DNA from 2 places in the Streptomyces sp. NPDC096079 genome. Region 2 is predicted to be linked to the other one. Evidence: predicted binding sites of a transcription regulator. Region 2 holds the regulator's gene; the other holds the start of a gene.
What was found. The regulator HspR, encoded in region 2, represses chaperone genes until heat shock. The targets are predictions, from matches to a motif close to TTGAGNNNNNNNNNCTCAA.
Positions count from the first base shown of each region.

Region 1 (8,675 bases), on a different contig from region 2:
CCACACGGCGAGGATTCCGCCCGGGTTCAGCCGGGCCGCGCAGGTGGCCAATCCCTCGGCCGAGTACAGGGATTCGTTGTCCTCGGTGACCGTCCAGTCGGGGCCGTTGTCGACGTCGAGGCAGAGGGCGTCGTAGGTGTCGGTGGTGGTGCGGAGGTACGCGACGAGGTCCGTGTGCAGGATCACGGTCCGCGGATCGGCGAGCGCGGCCCCGGAGATGGCCGCGAGGGGCCCCTTCCGGTGCCAGTCGATGATCGCCTGCTCGCGCTCGGCGACCGCGATCCGGCCCCAGCGGGGGTCGGCGGCGGCGTGGGCGAGGGAGAAGCCGACGCCGAGGCCGCCGACGAGGACGGAGGCGCCGGTGCGGGACGGCTCGGGAAGGGCGGCGAGGGCCGCGTCGACGAGGAGCCGCTCGGAGCGCCCGTCGGAGGTGTCCATGAGGAACGTGCCGTTGGCGATGATCTCGTGGTGCTCTCCACGGCGGCGGAGGACGACTTCTCCGTACGGACCTTCGCGGCGGTCGAGGGTGACGGGGCTGGTCATGATCACTCCGTGGCTCGTGTGCGAACGGTTCGTCCCGGCCATCCTGCGCGGCGGCGAACGGCCGGGACAAACCCTTAACGAGCCTTACGGGCGCGGGGCTTCGCGCTCCACGTACCGCTCGATCGCCTTCAGCTCGCGGCGGGCGCCGACCGGGGTGCCGTAGGTGCGGTCCCAGGTCACCGGGGCGATCGTGACGCGGCCCTTGTCGAGCAGCCAGGTGGAGTCGGCGTCCTTCCGCCCCTCGGCGCACTCGCCCTCGCCGGTGCCGTCCAGCGGGCAGAGGCCGAGGGTGATGTCGAAGGAGTCGCCGGTCCCGCGCTGCTCGAAGGCGTGGTAGACGACGGCTCCGTCTCCGACGCGGGTCCAGACCGGGGTCCCGGCCCGCTGCCCGGCGCTGACGTCCGGGTAGTCGACCTTGAGGGCGAACTCCGGGGTGAGCAGGTCGCGCTGCCGGAGGCCGGCGACGAGGCGGGCGCCGAACTCGGCGTTGGCGCGGTAGTTGACCCGGGGGAAGCCGGTGTTCGTCTCGTCGCCGGAGGAGGAGAACGCGATCGCGGGCACGTCCTGGTCGATCGCGGCGACGGCGGCGCCGACCGTTCCGGAGTCGTTCACGCTCGCCGAGACGTTGGGGCCCGAGTTGATGCCGGTCAGGACGAGGTCGGGGGCCTCGGTCCAGCCGGCCTTGGCTCTCAGGCCCGCGCGGAGGGCGAGCTTGACGGTGTCGGCGGGGGTGGCGGACGGGGAGTCCTTGACGCAGGGGCCCTCGGAGAGGCAGACGCCGTAGACCGCGCCGCGGGCGGGGGCCTGGGCGCAGTCGTTCTCGTAGCCGGCGGGCAGGGCGGTACGGCGCTGGGCGGTGAGGACGCCGCCGTTGCTGACGGCCGTGCCCTTGCCGGACTGGACCTGCCAGGGGGCCATGACGACGACGTCGGCGCCGGCGGCGCACATCGCGCGGCGGAGCTCGTACAGGCCGAGGCCGTCGGAGTTGCTCGCCCTGGCCGCCTGCATCGAGTCGTCGTTGGAGATCAGGATCCGCATCCCGGCGAGCGGGAGGGGCTTCTCGGTCCTGTCGGGGGTGGTGGCGTAGGCGGTGGCTCCGGCGGCGGCGAGTACGGCCGTGGCGGCGGACAGCGCGAGGTACGTACGCATACGGGGGCGTCCCTTCATGGGCATGACATTCGGTGCGGGAAAGGGGATCCGGGGCCCAGCCCCCCACGGGAGGGCCCCGGATCCTGCGCGGGGTCGTCAGATGCCCCGCGGTCCTGGGGAGATCTCAGATCTCCAGGCCGTGGCCGTGCGGGAGCACGTCGAGGCCGTGGCCGTGCGGGAACACCGGGTCCAGGGTGTCGTTCGGTACGTCCGGCCGGGACGCCTCCACCGCCGCCATCGAGCGCGGCAGCTCGAACGGCAGCCGGCCCTCCGCCTTCGCCCGGCCGAAGACCACGTCGAGGAGGGCCTCGTCGCTCGCGCCGTAGTCGGCGATCAGCGCCGCCGCGTGCTCGGCGATCTCCGGCAGGACGGCCGGCCGCTCCAGGTTCACGCACACCACCGTGGGGACGGCCCTCAGGAGGGCGAGGACGCCGTCCAGCTCCTCCGGGCGGAAGGCGAGGCTGCCGGAGTGGAAGAAGGACTCGAACCTGTTCGGCCGCTCCTCGTACGGGGTGCGGAGCCGCAGCACCGCGAGCTCGGCCCCGGCCGGGTCGGCGACGACCTCGCCGTACGCCGCCGCGACCGCCGGGTCGACGTTCTCCACGTACAGCCTCGGCCGCCCCGGCAGCGGCAGGGGGCCGTCGGTGAGCACGGTGAGCGAGCGGCGCTGGGCGGCGGCGCCCGCGGCCGTGAAGTCGGCGCGGCCCACCGTCTCCGCGGCTTCGTCGGGGTCGACGTACCGGCGAGCGTCGAAGAGCCCGAGCAGGAACTTCTCCCGCAGCAGCCGTCGTACGGAGTCGTCGATCCGCGCCTCGGAGATCCGGCCCGTGGCGACGAGCTCCACGATCACCTCGGGGCACTCCTCGCCGCCGAACTGGTCCACGCCCGCGTCCAGCGCCTTCGCGGCCCGCTCGGCCACGCTCAGGTGCTCGACGCCCCAGGCGCGGGCCACGTGCGTCTCGCCGAAGATCGGGTGGTCCTGGAGCAGGCCCCAGTCGCTGCAGACGATGCCGGTGAAGCCGAGCTCCTCGCGGAGCAGGCCGGTGACGACACCCTTGTTGAAGCCGAAGCCGACCTCCTCCCAGTCGGTGCCGATCGGCTGCCCGTAGTACGGCATCATCTGCGAGCAGCCGGCGGCGATCGCGGCCTTGAACGGCTCCAGGTGGTGCTCGCGCATCCCGCCCGGGTAGACCTGCTCCTTGCCGTGCGGGAAGTGCGGGTCCTCGCCGTCCTTCTGCGGGCCGCCGCCGGGGAAGTGCTTGACCATCGCGGCCACCGAGTCGGGACCGAGTGCGGGGCCCTGGAGCCCGCGCACGTAGGCCCGCACCAGCTCGCCCGTCAGCTTCGCGTCGGAGCCGAAGGTGCCGGACTGGCGCGACCAGCGGGGTTCGGTCGCGAGGTCGATCTGCGGGTGGAGGGCGGTGCGGAAACCGACGGAGAGGTACTCGCGGCGGACGGTGTCGGCGAACGCGTGGACGAGGTCCGGGTCGCCGATCGCGGCGAGGCCGAGCGCCTCGGGCCAGGCGGAGAAGGCGCCGGCGTTGAAGGAGGCGCCGATGTTGTCGGTGAACGTGTGGCGGGGGTCGGTCGACAGGGAGACCGGGATGCCCAGCCGGGTGCTCGCGGCCATCTCCTGGATCGCGTTGTGCCACAGGGCCATCTCGCGGGCGCCGTAGGTGCCGAGCAGGTTGAAGTGGGTGAGCTGCCGGTCCTCGACGAGCTGCCGGGTGGTGAGCTCGATCGTCTCGCCGTCCGCCTCGGTCACCGGGGTGCCGTCGGCGTTCATCGTCAGCATCGTGTGGAAGAGCTGTCCGGCCTTCTCCTCCGGCGTCATGCGGGAGAGGAGGTCCTCGACGCGCTCGGCGACGGGGCGGGAGGGGTCCTGGTACGGGTGCATGGCTGGCTCCGGGGGCTGACCGACCGGTGGCCAGGGGGAGGGCGCCACCGGTGCCGGGCCGGCGGCGGGGCCGGTCCCGGGCGACCACAGGCTAAGCGCGAAAACCGAGTGACCACTAGGTTTCTGGATTGTGTCCTGGATCACAGGACAAAAGCCCCATCCAGGGCCCGGCTAAGGTGACCGCATGCCGGAGAACACGGGCCGAACGAACCGCAGGACCGCAGGCAGGGGCGGATACGCGGTCGGTGACGCGCGCCGCCAGAAGATCCTGGACACCGCCGTCGAGCACTTCGGGCAGTGGGGCTTCCACGCCTCCTCCCTCGCCCGGATCGCGCACGACTGCGGGATCACCCAGGGCGGCCTGCTGCACCACTTCCGGAGCAAGGAGGACCTGCTCCTCTCGGTCCTCGCGCAGAGCGAACAGCACGACGAGGAGCGACTGTTCGGCGTCGCCCCCGACTCGTACGCCGACTACCTCGAAACCCTCGTCACCCTGATCGAGGAGAACACCCGCCGCCCCGGCATCGTCCGGATGTTCAACGTCCTGGTGGGCGAGTCCGGCGACGTCGCCCACCCCGCGCACGCGTACTTCAAGGAGCGCTACGCGCGCGTGCTCCGGCACACCGTCGACCTCCTGGAGGAGGGCGTCCGGCGCGGCGAACTCCGCGCCGACACCGACTGCCCGTCCGTCGCCCGGGAACAGCTCGCCGTCATGGACGGCCTCCAGATCCAGTGGGCCCTCGACCCGTCCTCGCTGGACATGCCGGCCCGGGTCGGCGCCTACCTCCGCCGCAGGTACGCGGAGATCGCGGCGCCCGGCGGGTGAGGGCAGGTCACCTGCCCGTCGGCGGGCCGCCCTCCGGGAGGGCGGCGAAGACGCGCTGGAGGGCCGGCGGGCGCTCGCCGTCGTCCGCGACGACCAAGCGGTGGCGGTAGGTCACGGAGTACTGGAAGCCGTCCGCGATCGGCTCGCCGGTCGGGCGCTCCGGGACCAGGGCGTACGCGGGGTCCTCCAGGGCCGCCCGCAGCTCGGCGGCCTCGGCGGGGGTCTGGGTCCCGGTCCGCGGCGGCCTGGCGCCCGAGCGGATGGTCCAGGAGCCGTCGTAGTGGACGACGAGCCGGTTGCGGACGCCCGCGAGGCCGCCGTTCACGACCACCTCGACGAGGACCTCGCCCGGCTGCGGGTCCTCCGCCGGCGCCCCCGGTCCCGTCGTGGGGCCCGGCACGGCGGGGGCGCTCGCGCTCGACGGCGAACCGCCGGGCGCGGACGGCGTCCCGGGGCCGCAGCCGCTCACGCCGGCGACCAGAGCCCCCGCCAGCAGCAGGGTCCCGCACCAGGTCCACGTTCCCCGTACGCCTCGCACCATGGAACCGAGCATGCCCCCTCGGGGGCCCCGCGCGCAGCGGGACGGCGGGGATTCCACCCGTCAGCGGCCCTCGGGCCCCTCGGGTCCGGTGCGGACGATCCCGGTGAGCGGTCCCCGGTACCGCCAGTCCAGCGAGTCGTAGAGCGCGAGGCCGTCCGTGGTCGCGGCGAGTATCCCGGTCACGGCACCCGCCTGCGCGGCGGCGGCCTCCAGGGTGCGCATCACGTTCGAGCCGAGCCCCCGGCGCCGGTGCGCGGGATCGGTCTCGATCTGGTCGGCGACGGCGGTGGAGCCCGTCGGGGCGATCTGGCCGCGGGCGGCCAGGGTGCCGTCCGGGGCGAGGATCCGCACCCGGACGACGCCGTCCTCGACCTCGGTGGTCCTGGCGTACCCCTCGGGCGGCGCCGGGCGGACGCCCGGGTCCAGCGGCTTGACCATCATGAAGCCCGGGTCGTCGGGGACGGTCCAGCCCTCGGTGATCCAGGACGCGGCCTCCGCCGGCTCCGCCATCACCTTGAGCCAGCTGTACGGCGCGGTGAGCCGGGCGCAGAGCGCGCCGACGGAGGCCGCGTCGGGGGCGGGCAGGACGTGGCGCACGACGTGCCGGGGCAGGCCGACGTCGATCCGGTAGCCCCAGGGTTCGGGGACGGCGGCGGGGGTGCCCCGGGAGACGGTCCACCCGGCGACCCAGGCATTGGTAATAGCTGCAATATCCATGAGGGCATTACATAGGCTCCACGCGGGCGTGTGGGAGGTGATCGCTCAGAGCGAACGGACGTCCGGGAACATCTTCGGGCTCACAAGCATTGAGTGCGTATAGCTCAACTTGACTGCCGAAGGGGAGATCATGGCTTCTGAGTCCATGGCGTCCGTGCCGCTCACTCTGCCTGTGCTGCCGCTCGACGACGAGGTCGTGCTGCCCGGAATGGTGGTGCCGCTGGACCTGTCCGACAACGACGTACGGGCCGCCGTCGAGGCCGCCCAGGCCGCCGCCCGCACCGGATCGGGCAAGCCCCGCGTGCTCCTCGTGCCGCGGATCGACGGGACCTACGCGGGCACCGGCGTCCTGGGCATCGTCGAGCAGGTCGGCCGCCTGTCCGACGGCGACCCCGGCGCGCTCATCCGCGGCCTCGGCCGCGTCCGCATCGGCGCCGGCACCACCGGCCCCGGCGCCGCCCTCTGGGTCGAGGGCGGCACCGTCGAGGAGACCCTGCCCGACCCGCTGCCCGGTTCCGTGACCGAACTGGTCAAGGAGTACAAGGCGCTGGCCACCAGCTGGCTCAAGAAGCGCGGAGCCTGGCAGGTCGTCGACCGCGTCCAGCAGATCGACGGCGTCGGCGCACTCGCCGACAACTCCGGATACTCGCCCTTCCTCAGCGTCGAGCAGAAGGTCGAACTCCTGGAGACCGCCGACCCGGTCGCCCGCCTCAAGCTCGCCACCGCCCAGCTCCGCGAGCACCTCGCCGAGCAGGACGTCGCCGAGACCATCGCGAAGGACGTCCAGGAGGGCGTCGACAAGCAGCAGCGCGAGTTCCTGCTCCGCCGCCAGCTCGAAGCCGTCCGCAAGGAGCTCCGCGACCTCAACGGCGAGGCCGAGGGCGACGAGTCCGACGACTACCGCGCCCGCGTGGAGGCCGCCGACCTGCCCGAGAAGGTGCGGGAGGCCGCCCTCAAGGAGGTCGAGAAGCTGGAGCGGTCCAGCGACCAGTCCCCCGAGGGCTCCTGGATCCGCACCTGGCTCGACACCGTCCTCGAACTCCCGTGGAACGAGCGGACCGAGGACCGGTACGACATCCGGGGCGCCCGCGCGGTCCTGGACGCCGAGCACGCCGGGCTCGACGACGTGAAGGAACGGATCACCGAGTACCTCGCGGTGCGCAAGCGGCGCTCCGAGCGCGGCCTCGGCGTGGTCGGCGGCCGCCGCGGCGGAGCCGTCCTCGCCCTCGTCGGCCCGCCCGGCGTCGGCAAGACCTCGATCGCGGAATCCGTGGCCCACGCCATGGGCCGCACGTTCGTCCGCGTCGCCCTCGGCGGCGTGCGCGACGAGGCGGAGATCCGCGGCCACCGGCGCACCTACGTCGGCGCCCTGCCCGGCCGGATCGTCCGCGCCGTCAAGGAGGCCGGGTCCATGAACCCGGTGGTCCTGCTCGACGAGATCGACAAGGTCGGCTCCGACTTCCGCGGCGACCCCGCGGCGGCGCTCCTCGAAGTCCTCGACCCCGCGCAGAACCACACCTTCCGCGACCACTACCTGGAGGTCGAGCTCGACCTCTCCGACGTCGTCTTCCTGGCCACGGCCAACGTCCTCGAAGCCATCCCCGACGCGCTCCTCGACCGCATGGAGCTGGTGCGCCTCGACGGCTACACGGAGGACGAGAAGGTCGTCATCGCCCGTGACCACCTGCTGCCGCGCCAGCTGGAGCGGGCCGGTCTGGAGCCGGGCGAGGTCGTCCTTGAGGAGACCGCGCTGCGGAAGCTGGCCGGGGAGTACACCCGCGAGGCCGGCGTCCGCACCCTGGAGCGGTCGATCGCCCGGCTGCTCCGCAAGGTCGCGGCCCAGCACGAACTGGGCGACCGCGAGCTGCCGTTCGCGATCGGCTCCGAGGACCTCCGGGACCTCATCGGGCGGCCGCACCACGTGCCGGAGTCGGCCCAGGACCCGGCGGAGCGGCGGACGGCCGTGCCGGGCGTCGCCACGGGCCTGGCCGTGACCGGCGCGGGCGGTGACGTCCTCTTCGTGGAGGCCTCCCTCGCCGACCCGGAGACGGGCGCCGCCGGGCTCACCCTCACCGGTCAGCTGGGCGACGTGATGAAGGAGTCGGCGCAGATCGCGCTCTCCTTCCTCCGCTCGCACGGCGCGGAGCTGGAGCTGCCCGTCACCGGACTCAAGGACCGGGGCGTGCACATCCACTTCCCGGCGGGCGCGGTGCCCAAGGACGGGCCGAGCGCGGGCGTCACCATGACGACCGCCCTCGCGTCCCTGCTGAGCGGCCGGCTGGTCCGCACGGACGTGGCCATGACCGGCGAGGTCTCCCTCACCGGCCGGGTGCTGCCGATCGGCGGCGTGAAGCAGAAGCTCCTCGCCGCGCACCGGGCGGGCATCACGACGGTCGTGATCCCCAAGCGGAACGAGGCCGACCTGGACGACGTCCCGGCCGAGATCCTGGAGAAGCTGGAGGTCCACCCGGTGACGGACGTCCGGCAGGTCCTGGAGATCGCCCTCGCCCCGGCCGTCGTGCCGGTGGACGTGGCCGCGTAACTCCCCGTTCACCGAAGCGGGGTGCCGATCCGGCACCCCGCTTCGGCGTACCGGGAACCCGGTACCCGGATGTCGGTCGGGACTGGCATGCTCGTACGCATGAACGACGACGCCTTCTGGGCTCTCATCGACGAGTTGAGCCGCAGGCCCGGGGACCGGGACGAGCGACTGGAATGGCTGCGGGCCGAGTTGCTACGGCGCCCGGCGGCCGAGAGCGTGGAGTTCCAGGTGCGTCTGGAGAGGGCGACCGAGACCGCCGACACGCGCGCGCTGTGGGCGGCGGCGGACCTGGTCGAGGGCGGCGACTGCTCGGACGACGGCTTCCACTACTTCACCCTCTGGCTGATCGGCCAGGGGCGGAAGGTGTACGAGTCGGTCCTCGCCGACCCGGACGCGCTGGCCGACGTGCCCGGCGTGCGGGCGCTGGTGGGCCGGCACCGGGACACCTGGGAGGACGACG
Region 1 covers NZ_JBEOST010000014.1:31,229-39,903, forward strand. Annotated here, with positions in the region: gene ABTY59_RS25555 (spermidine synthase family protein) at 1-543, opposite strand, end outside; gene surE (5'/3'-nucleotidase SurE) at 628-1,692, opposite strand; gene ABTY59_RS25565 (glycoside hydrolase family 3 protein) at 1,817-3,589, opposite strand; gene ABTY59_RS25570 (TetR/AcrR family transcriptional regulator) at 3,774-4,415, shown strand; gene ABTY59_RS25575 (hypothetical protein) at 4,423-4,956, opposite strand; gene ABTY59_RS25580 (GNAT family N-acetyltransferase) at 5,017-5,673, opposite strand; gene lon (endopeptidase La) at 5,804-8,215, shown strand; gene ABTY59_RS25590 (DUF4240 domain-containing protein) at 8,315-8,675, shown strand, end outside.
Region 1: the regulator HspR is predicted to act here: its motif matches at 5,763-5,781, upstream of lon (endopeptidase La).

Region 2 (8,675 bases):
TCGTAGCCGACGTAGCCGGGGGGCGCGCCGACGAGCCGGGCGACGGAGTGCTTCTCGCCGTACTCCGACATGTCGATGCGGATCATGGCCCGCTCGTCGTCGAAGAGGAAGTCCGCGAGCGCCTTCGCCAGCTCCGTCTTGCCGACGCCGGTCGGGCCGAGGAACAGGAAGGAGCCGGTGGGCCGGTCGGGGTCGGCGATCCCCGCGCGGGTGCGGCGCACCGCGTCGGAGACGGCCCGCACGGCCTCGGACTGGCCGATCAGCCGCTTGCCCAGCTCGTCCTCCATGCGGAGCAGCTTCTGCGTCTCGCCCTCCAGGAGGCGGCCGGCGGGGATGCCGGTCCAGGAGCCGACCACGTCCGCGATGTCGTCGGGGCCGACCTCCTCCTTGACCATGGTGTCCTTCGACGATTCCTGCTGGGCCTCGGCCTCGGAGGCCTCCTCCAGCTCCCGCTCCAGGCCCGGGATCTCCCCGTACAGCAGCTGGGAGGCGGTGTCGAAGTCGCCGTCGCGCTGGGCGCGCTCGGCGCGGCCGCGGGTCTCGTCGAGGCGCTCCTTCAGCTCGCCGACCCGGTTGAGGGACTGCTTCTCCTTCTCCCAGCGGGCGGTGAGGCCGCGCAGCTCCTCCTCGCGGTCGGCGAGGTCGCGCCGCAGCTTCTCCAGGCGCTGCTTGCTCGCCGCGTCCGTCTCGTTCTTCAGCGCCAGCTCCTCCATGCGGAGCCGGTCCACGGAGCGCTGGAGCTCGTCGATCTCGACGGGCGAGGAGTCGATCTCCATGCGGAGCCGGGAGGCGGCCTCGTCGACGAGGTCGATGGCCTTGTCGGGCAGGAAGCGGGAGGTGATGTACCGGTCGGAGAGGGTCGCGGCGGCCACCAGGGCGGAGTCGTTGATCTGCACCTTGTGGTGGGCCTCGTACCGGCCCTTGAGGCCGCGGAGGATCGCGATGGTGTCCTCGACGGTCGGCTCGGCGACCAGGACCTGCTGGAAGCGGCGCTCCAGGGCGGGGTCCTTCTCGATCCGCTCGCGGTACTCGTCGAGGGTGGTCGCGCCGACCATCCGCAGCTCGCCGCGGGCCAGCATCGGCTTCAGCATGTTCCCGGCGTCCATGGCGGAGTCACCGCCGGCGCCCGCGCCGACGACCGTGTGCAGCTCGTCGATGAAGGTGATGATCTGGCCGTCGCTCGCCTTGATCTCGGAGAGGACGGTCTTCAGGCGCTCCTCGAACTCGCCGCGGTACTTCGCGCCGGCGACCATCGCGCCGAGGTCGAGGGAGACCAGCCGCTTGTTCTTCAGGGACTCCGGGACGTCGCCCTTCACGATCCGCTGGGCGAGGCCCTCGACGACGGCGGTCTTGCCGACGCCGGGCTCGCCGATGAGGACCGGGTTGTTCTTGGTGCGGCGGGACAGCACCTGGACCACGCGGCGGATCTCGTGGTCGCGGCCGATGACCGGGTCCAGCTTGCCCTCGCGCGCGGCGGCGGTGAAGTCCGTGCCGAACTTCTCCAGCGCCTTGTACTGCCCCTCCGGGTCGGGTGTGGTCACCCGGCGTCCTCCCCTGCTCTTCTCGAACGCGTCGAGCAGCTTCGATGCGCTCGCGCCCTGCGCGTCGAGGATCTCACCGGTCGGGCCGCCCTTGGCCGCGATCGCGACGAGCAGGTGCTCGGTCGACAGGAAGTCGTCGCCGAGCTCCTTGGCGCGCTTGTCGGCGTCGGCGATGACGGCGAGGAAGTCGCGGCTGGGCTGCGGGGGCGCGACCGTGGATCCGGTGACGCTCGGCAGGCCGCCGAGCAGCCGCTCCGCGCCGGCGCGGACGACGGCCTGGTCGGCGCCGACGGCGGCGAGCAGGTCGGTGATGTTCTCGTTGTCCTGACCGGCCAGGAGGGCGAGCAGGAGGTGGGCGGGGGTCAGGTCGGCGTGTCCCTCGGACACGGCGCGGCTGCTCGCCGCGTTGATCGCGTCCCGGCTCCTGTTGGTCAGTTCGGCGTCCACGTGCGGTGCTCCTCCTCGAACGTCGTGGGTCCACTGTCTCTATGACCCTTCCAACGTACACAAAGTTGAGCCTATTCCGCTCAAGGTATCGGAGGGAGTTCCGTCACGGGTAGTTTCCGGGCATGGCCACAGACCCCAGGAACCCGTCCGACTCGTACCTGAGCTTCTGGCGCGAGTACCACATGTGCACCCTGACCACCCCGCGCCCCGACGGCACGCCGCACGTCGTCGCGGTCGGCGTCACGTACGACCCCGAGGGCGGGTACGCGCGCGTGATCACCAACAAGAACAGCCGGAAGGTCGCCCACGTCCTGGCGGCGGGCGCGGACGGCGCGCGGGTCGCGGTCTGCCAGGTCGACAAGGGGCGCTGGGCCACCCTGGAGGGCGTCGCCCGCATCCGCACGGAGGCCGAGACGGTCGCGGACGCCGTCGCCCGCTACGCCGAGCGCTACGGCCGCACGCCGGCCCCGAACCCGGACCGGGTCGTCATCGAGATCGCCCTCACCCGGGCGATGGGCCGCGCCTGACCATCCGTACGGGAACGCACAGCGGCGCCATCGCGTTTCAGGTCCGCGATGGCGCCGCTGTGTGGGGGAAGTGCCGGAGCGATCTACAACGACGGGGGAATCGCTCAGGCACTGCGGGGGGTGGCGGTGATGGTCTCGGGCTCGATCAGCTGGTGGTCCCGCTGGTCGAGATTGACGAAGATCATGCCGTACCGGATGGCACAGCGGATGGGCTGTGGAGCGCCTCGGGGGCGGCGCAGACAGCGGTACGCTCGGACGTCCTCGTCCTGCTCACGGGCGACGACGATCGGCTCTCCGAAGAGAGTGACCTTCAGCGAGTCGCCACGGTGGGGGATGGCCGTGGCGAGATCGACGAAGTGCCAGCCGGAGCGATAGGCCGAGGCCATCTCCCGGCGGAACCGGCGATCGTCGGGCGGGACGCTCACGCCCCCGCACCTGCCTGGATGGAATCCCACGTCGGCTCCGAGACTCCCGTCGGCGTGAAGTCCCACGTCGGCTCGCCGGGGGAAGCGACGACGTGGTGCGCGGGAGCGATGTCCCACGTCGGCTCACCGACGGCAAGGACGCCGAGAGTAGCCGCGGCAGCGAAAGCTATGCCGCCAAGTGCACGAACCATCCTGGTCATGGCCGATCTCCACCTCTTTTAATCATTACCTCCCCCGCGTAGAAGACGATGGCCCACTCCGACCCCTTCCACCAGCAGTGCCAGGCATCATGTTCCTGTAATTCAGGACCCTGAGGGGGGTGCAAATGGAGCCAAAGCGCTGCGAATCGGGCGCGGAGCACGGCCCCGACAAGCTGTGCGACGCCGGAAAACTGCTGTATGCCGCCGCGCTCCGGGCCGGCCGCATCGCCCGGTCCGAGGCCGAGCCGACACCCTGCCTGATCGGTCTCGCGCTGCTGCACCCGGACCCGGACGACAGTCAGTGGCTTCGCCCCGTGCCTCCGTCCATCGCGCTCAACAAGCTGATCCACCCCATCGAGAAGGAGATCCAGCAGCGCCGGCAACAGGCCATATCGCTCGCCGACACCTTCGAGCCATTCCTGTCGATCCACGCGCCCGACCCGTCGGCGACCCAGGCCATCACGGTCCTCGAAGGCCTCAGCCTGATCAACGCCGCCCTGGACCGGGTCATCAACGAGTGCACCGAGGAGCTCCTCACCATCCAGCCCGGCAGCGGCCGCAAACCCGAGGTCGTCCAGGCCGGTCTGCGCCGCGTGGAGCCCCTCCTGGAACGCGGCGTGCGGATGCGCACGCTCTACCAGCACACCGCCCGGCACCACTCCGCGACCATGGGGTACGTCGAGCGTATCGGGCCCTACGGCCTTGAGGTCCGCACTCTCGAAGAGATCATCGACCGACTGATCGTCGTCGACCGGAAGGTCGCCTTCATCCCCGCCCGCACGGACCGCAGGGTCGCCCTCGAACTCCGCCACGAGGGCCTCGTCCAGTACCTGGCCGGCGTCTTCGACCAGTTCTGGCTCCACGGCGTGCCCTGGGAGGAGGAGGTGCCGTACAGCCCGTCCGCGGACGGCATCGGCGGCGTCCAGCGCTCCATCGCCAAGCTCCTCGTCGAGGGGCACGTCGACGAGGCCATCGCCCGCCGGCTCGGGATGAACGTGCGGACCTGCCGGGCGCACATCGCCAAGCTCGCCGCGGCCCTCGGCAGCGGGAGCCGGGCCCAGCTCGGCTATCTGATCGCCCAGTCCGGCATCCTCGAACGGGACGACTGAGCCGTCCGGAACGACGGAGGGCCCTCGCCCACGAGAAAGGCCCCCTCCCGTGCAGGGAGGGGGCCTTTCCGTCGCGCCTGAAGGGCTACTCGCCGCGCTTCGGGCGCCACACCACGAGGGCGCTCGCCTGCTGCACGTCGGTGTACGGCACCAGGTCCCGGCGGTACGAGGCGTGCACCTGCGCCTCCCGCTGGCGCAGCGTCGCCGCCGCGCCCTCGACGGCCGCCGACAGCTCGGAGACCCGGGCCTGGAGCGCCGCGACCTGGTTCTCCAGTTCGATGATCCGCTTGATCCCGGCCAGGTTGATGCCCTCGTCCTGCGACAGCTGCTGCACCTGCCGGAGCAGCTCGATGTCACGGGCCGAGTAGCGCCGCCCGCGGCCCGCCGTGCGGTCCGGGGAGACCAGGCCGAGCCGGTCGTACTGCCGGAGGGTCTGCGGGTGCAGACCGGAGAGCTGGGCCGCCACCGAGATGACGTACACGGGGCTCTCGTCGGTCAGTTCGTACGGATTGCGTCTCACCGGGTCACGCTCCCTTCGCCGCCTGGAACAGCTCGGCCCTCGGGTCCTCGGAGGCGGTCGCCTCGCGGAAGGTCTCCAGGGCCTCGCGTGCCTTGTCGTCCAGATCCTTCGGCACCGCCACCTCGACCGTCACGAGGAGGTCGCCGCGCGTGCCGTCCTTGCGGACCGCGCCCTTGCCCCGGGCGCGCATGGTCCGGCCGTTCGGAGTGCCCGCGGGCAGCTTGAGGGTGACCGCGGGGCCGCCGAGGGTCGGCACCTTGATCTCGCCGCCGAGCGCCGCCTCCGCGAAGGAGACCGGCACCGTGACGGTGAGGTTGTCGTCCTTGCGGCCGAAGACCGGGTGCTCGTCGACGTGCACGACGACGTACAGGTCGCCGTTCTGCCCGCCGCGCTCGCCCGGCGCCCCCTTGCCGCGGAGGCGGATCTTCTGGTTGTCGCTGACGCCCGCGGGGATGCGGACCTGCATGGTGCGGGAGGACTTGGCCCGGCCGCTGCCCTTGCAGACCTCGCAGGGGTTCTCGGCGATCAGACCGCGGCCCTTGCAGTCCACACAGGGGTCGGTGAGCGAGAACGAGCCGGTGCCGCCGCGCGAGACCTGCCCGGTGCCGACGCAGGTCGGGCACACCCGGGGCGTGCCGTTCTTGTCGCCGGTGCCCGAGCAGGCCGTGCACGGCTGCTGGCTGGACATCCGCAGCGGGACGGTCGCGCCCTCGATGGCCTCGGTGAAGCTGAGCGTCACCTCGGACTCGATGTCCTGGCCGCGCCGCGGCTGGGTGCGGGGGCCGCCCCCGCCGCGGTTGAACAGGCCGCCGAAGACGTCCCCGATCCCGCCGCCGCCCCCGAAGCCGCCGCCCGCCCCGCCCTGCGCGCCTCCGAAGAGGTCGCCCAGGTCGAAGTTGAACGAGCCGCCGCCGGGGCCGCCGGCCCGGAAGCCGCCGTTCCCGAAGAGGGCGCGGGCGTCGTCGTACTCCTTGCGCTTCTTGGGGTCGCCGATGACGTCGTTCGCCTCGGAGATCTCCTTGAAGCGCGCCTCGGCGCTCGCGTCACCCTTGTTGGCGTCCGGATGGTTCTCGCGGGCGAGCTTCCGGTACGCCTTCTTGATCTCGGCCTCGGTGGCGTCCTTGGGGACGCCGAGAACCTTGTAGTAGTCCTTCTCGACGAAGTCCTTCGTGTTCATCGACGTCCCTCCTCCCGCGTACGGGTACGGCTGTTACTCGCTGTCCTGCTCCGACGTGTCGGAGTCTTCCGACTCCTCGGCCTTGCCCTGGGCCCCCGGCTGGGGCTCGGCGACGGCCACGCGGGCGGGCCGGATGGTCCGCTCGCCGATCCGGTACCCCGGCTGCAGGATCGCCACGCAGGTCGTCTCGGTGACGTCCGGCGCGTACGAGTGCATCAGGGCCTCGTGGATCGTCGGGTCGAAGGGCTCGCCCTCCTTGCCGAACTGCTGCAGACCCATCTTGGCGACGACGGTCTCCAGCGATTCGGCCACCGACTTGAACCCGCCCACGAGCTCGCCGTGGTCCCGGGCCCGGCCGACGTCGTCGAGCACGGGAAGGAGCTCGGACAGGAGGCTCGCGACGGCGATCTCCTTGACCGTGACCCGGTCCCGCTCCACGCGGCGGCGGTAGTTCTGATACTCGGCCTGGAGCCGCTGGAGGTCCGCGGTGCGCTCGGAGAGAGCCGTGCGGGCCTGGTCCAGCTGCGCCAGGAGGGCTACGTCCGTAGCGTCCCCGGCCGGGGCCGTCGCGTCCTCGTCGGACTCGACGGCCTCGGCGGCGTCGTCAGCGGTGGCGCCGGAGGGGACGTCGGGCTCCTCCTCGAAGCCCGGGGTCTCCTCGGTCACGCCTGGCCGCCCTTCGGCTTGTCCTCGTCGACGATCTCGGCGTCGACGACGTCGTCGTCGGCCTGGGCCTGCGGGCCGCCCTCGGCGCCACCGGCGGCCTGGGCACCCTGGGCGTCGGCGTACAGCGCCTGGCCGAGCTTCTGCGAGACGGCCGCGACCTTCTCGGTGGCGGTGCGGATCTCGGCGGTGTCCTCGCCCTTGAGCTTCTCCTTCAGCTCGACGAGCGCGGCCTCGACCTCGGCCTTGACGTCACCGGGGAGCTTGTCCTCGTTGTCCTTGATGAACTTCTCCGTCTGGTAGACGAGCTGCTCACCCTGGTTGCGGGACTCGGCGGCCTCGCGGCGACGGTGGTCCTCGTCCGCGTACTGCTCGGCCTCCTGGCGCATGCGGTCGACCTCGTCCTTCGGCAGCGAGGAGCCGCCGGTGACGGTCATCTTCTGCTCCTTGCCCGTGCCCAGGTCCTTCGCGGTCACGTGCATGATGCCGTTGGCGTCGATGTCGAAGGCGACCTCGATCTGCGGGACGCCACGCGGGGCCGGCGGCAGACCGGTCAGCTCGAACATGCCGAGCTTCTTGTTGTACGCCGCGATCTCGCGCTCGCCCTGGTAGACCTGGATCTGCACGGACGGCTGGTTGTCCTCGGCCGTCGTGAAGATCTCGGACCGCTTGGTCGGGATCGTGGTGTTGCGCTCGATGAGCTTGGTCATGATGCCGCCCTTGGTCTCGATGCCGAGGGACAGCGGGGTCACGTCGAGGAGCAGGACGTCCTTGACCTCACCCTTGAGGACACCGGCCTGGAGCGCGGCGCCGATGGCGACGACCTCGTCCGGGTTGACGCCCTTGTTGGCGTCCTGACCGCCGGTCAGCTCCTTGACGAGCTCGGCGACGGCCGGCATACGGGTCGAGCCACCGACGAGGACGACGTGGTCGATCTCGGAGAGCTGGATGCCCGCGTCCTTGATGACGTTGTGGAACGGCACCTTGCAGCGGTCGAGCAGGTCCGAGGTGAGCTGCTGGAACTGGGCGCGCGTGAGCTTCTCGTCCAGGTGCAGCGGGCCCTCGGCAGAGGCCGTGATGTAGGGCAGGTTGATCGTGGTCTCGGTCGAGGACGAGAGCTCGATCTTCGCCTTCTCCGCGGCCTCGCGGAGACGCTGGAGAGCCATCTTGTCCTTGGCCAGGTCCACGCCGTGGCCGTTCTGGAACTGCGTCACCAGGTAGTCGACGACGCGCTGGTCCCAGTCGTCACCACCGAGGTGGTTGTCACCGTTGGTGGCCTTCACCTCGACGACGCCGTCGCCGATCTCCAGGAGCGACACGTCGAAGGTGCCGCCACCGAGGTCGAAGACGAGGATCGTCTGGTCGTCCTTGTCCAGGCCGTACGCCAGGGCGGCCGCGGTCGGCTCGTTGACGATGCGCAGGACGTTGAGGCCCGCGATCTCACCGGCCTCCTTGGTGGCCTGACGCTCGGAGTCGTTGAAGTACGCCGGGACGGTGATGACCGCGTCGACGACCTTCTCGCCCAGGTAGGCCTCGGCGTCGCGCTTGAGCTTCTGCAGGATGAAGGCGCTCATCTGCTGCGGGTTGAAGCTCTTGCCGTCGATGTCGATCTTCCAGTCGGTGCCCATGTGGCGCTTGACCGACCGGATGGTCCTGTCGACGTTGGTGACGGCCTGACGCTTGGCCACCTCGCCGACGAGCACCTCGCCGTTCTTCGCGAAGGCGACGACGGACGGCGTGGTCCTGGCGCCCTCGGCGTTGGTGATGACGGTGGGCTCGCCGCCTTCCAGAACGCTGACGACGGAGTTAGTCGTGCCCAGGTCGATGCCGACCGCACGTGCCATTTCGATTCCTCCAGCTGACTGACTTGAGTGGAACTGACTCAAGGATGCACGAGGAACCTGATTGCGTCAACAGACCTGAGCGGAGTCGACTCAACTCTTCGCCGAGCCCGTCACTCAAAGAGCGTGCCGCTCCCCCGTTTGACCGGGTTCGCATGAGAGGGTCCGGACATAGTCAGGACATATCCCTCTCCAGCCCCCTCCCAGGGTCCAGGATTCCCGCCG
Region 2 covers NZ_JBEOST010000003.1:416,320-424,994, reverse strand. Annotated here, with positions in the region: gene clpB (ATP-dependent chaperone ClpB) at 1-1,988, opposite strand, end outside; gene ABTY59_RS09355 (pyridoxamine 5'-phosphate oxidase family protein) at 2,111-2,515, shown strand; gene ABTY59_RS09350 (Rieske (2Fe-2S) protein) at 2,620-2,940, opposite strand; gene ABTY59_RS09345 (helix-turn-helix transcriptional regulator) at 3,266-4,249, shown strand; gene ABTY59_RS09340 (heat shock protein transcriptional repressor HspR) at 4,335-4,769, opposite strand; gene dnaJ (molecular chaperone DnaJ) at 4,774-5,946, opposite strand; gene grpE (nucleotide exchange factor GrpE) at 5,980-6,612, opposite strand; gene dnaK (molecular chaperone DnaK) at 6,609-8,453, opposite strand.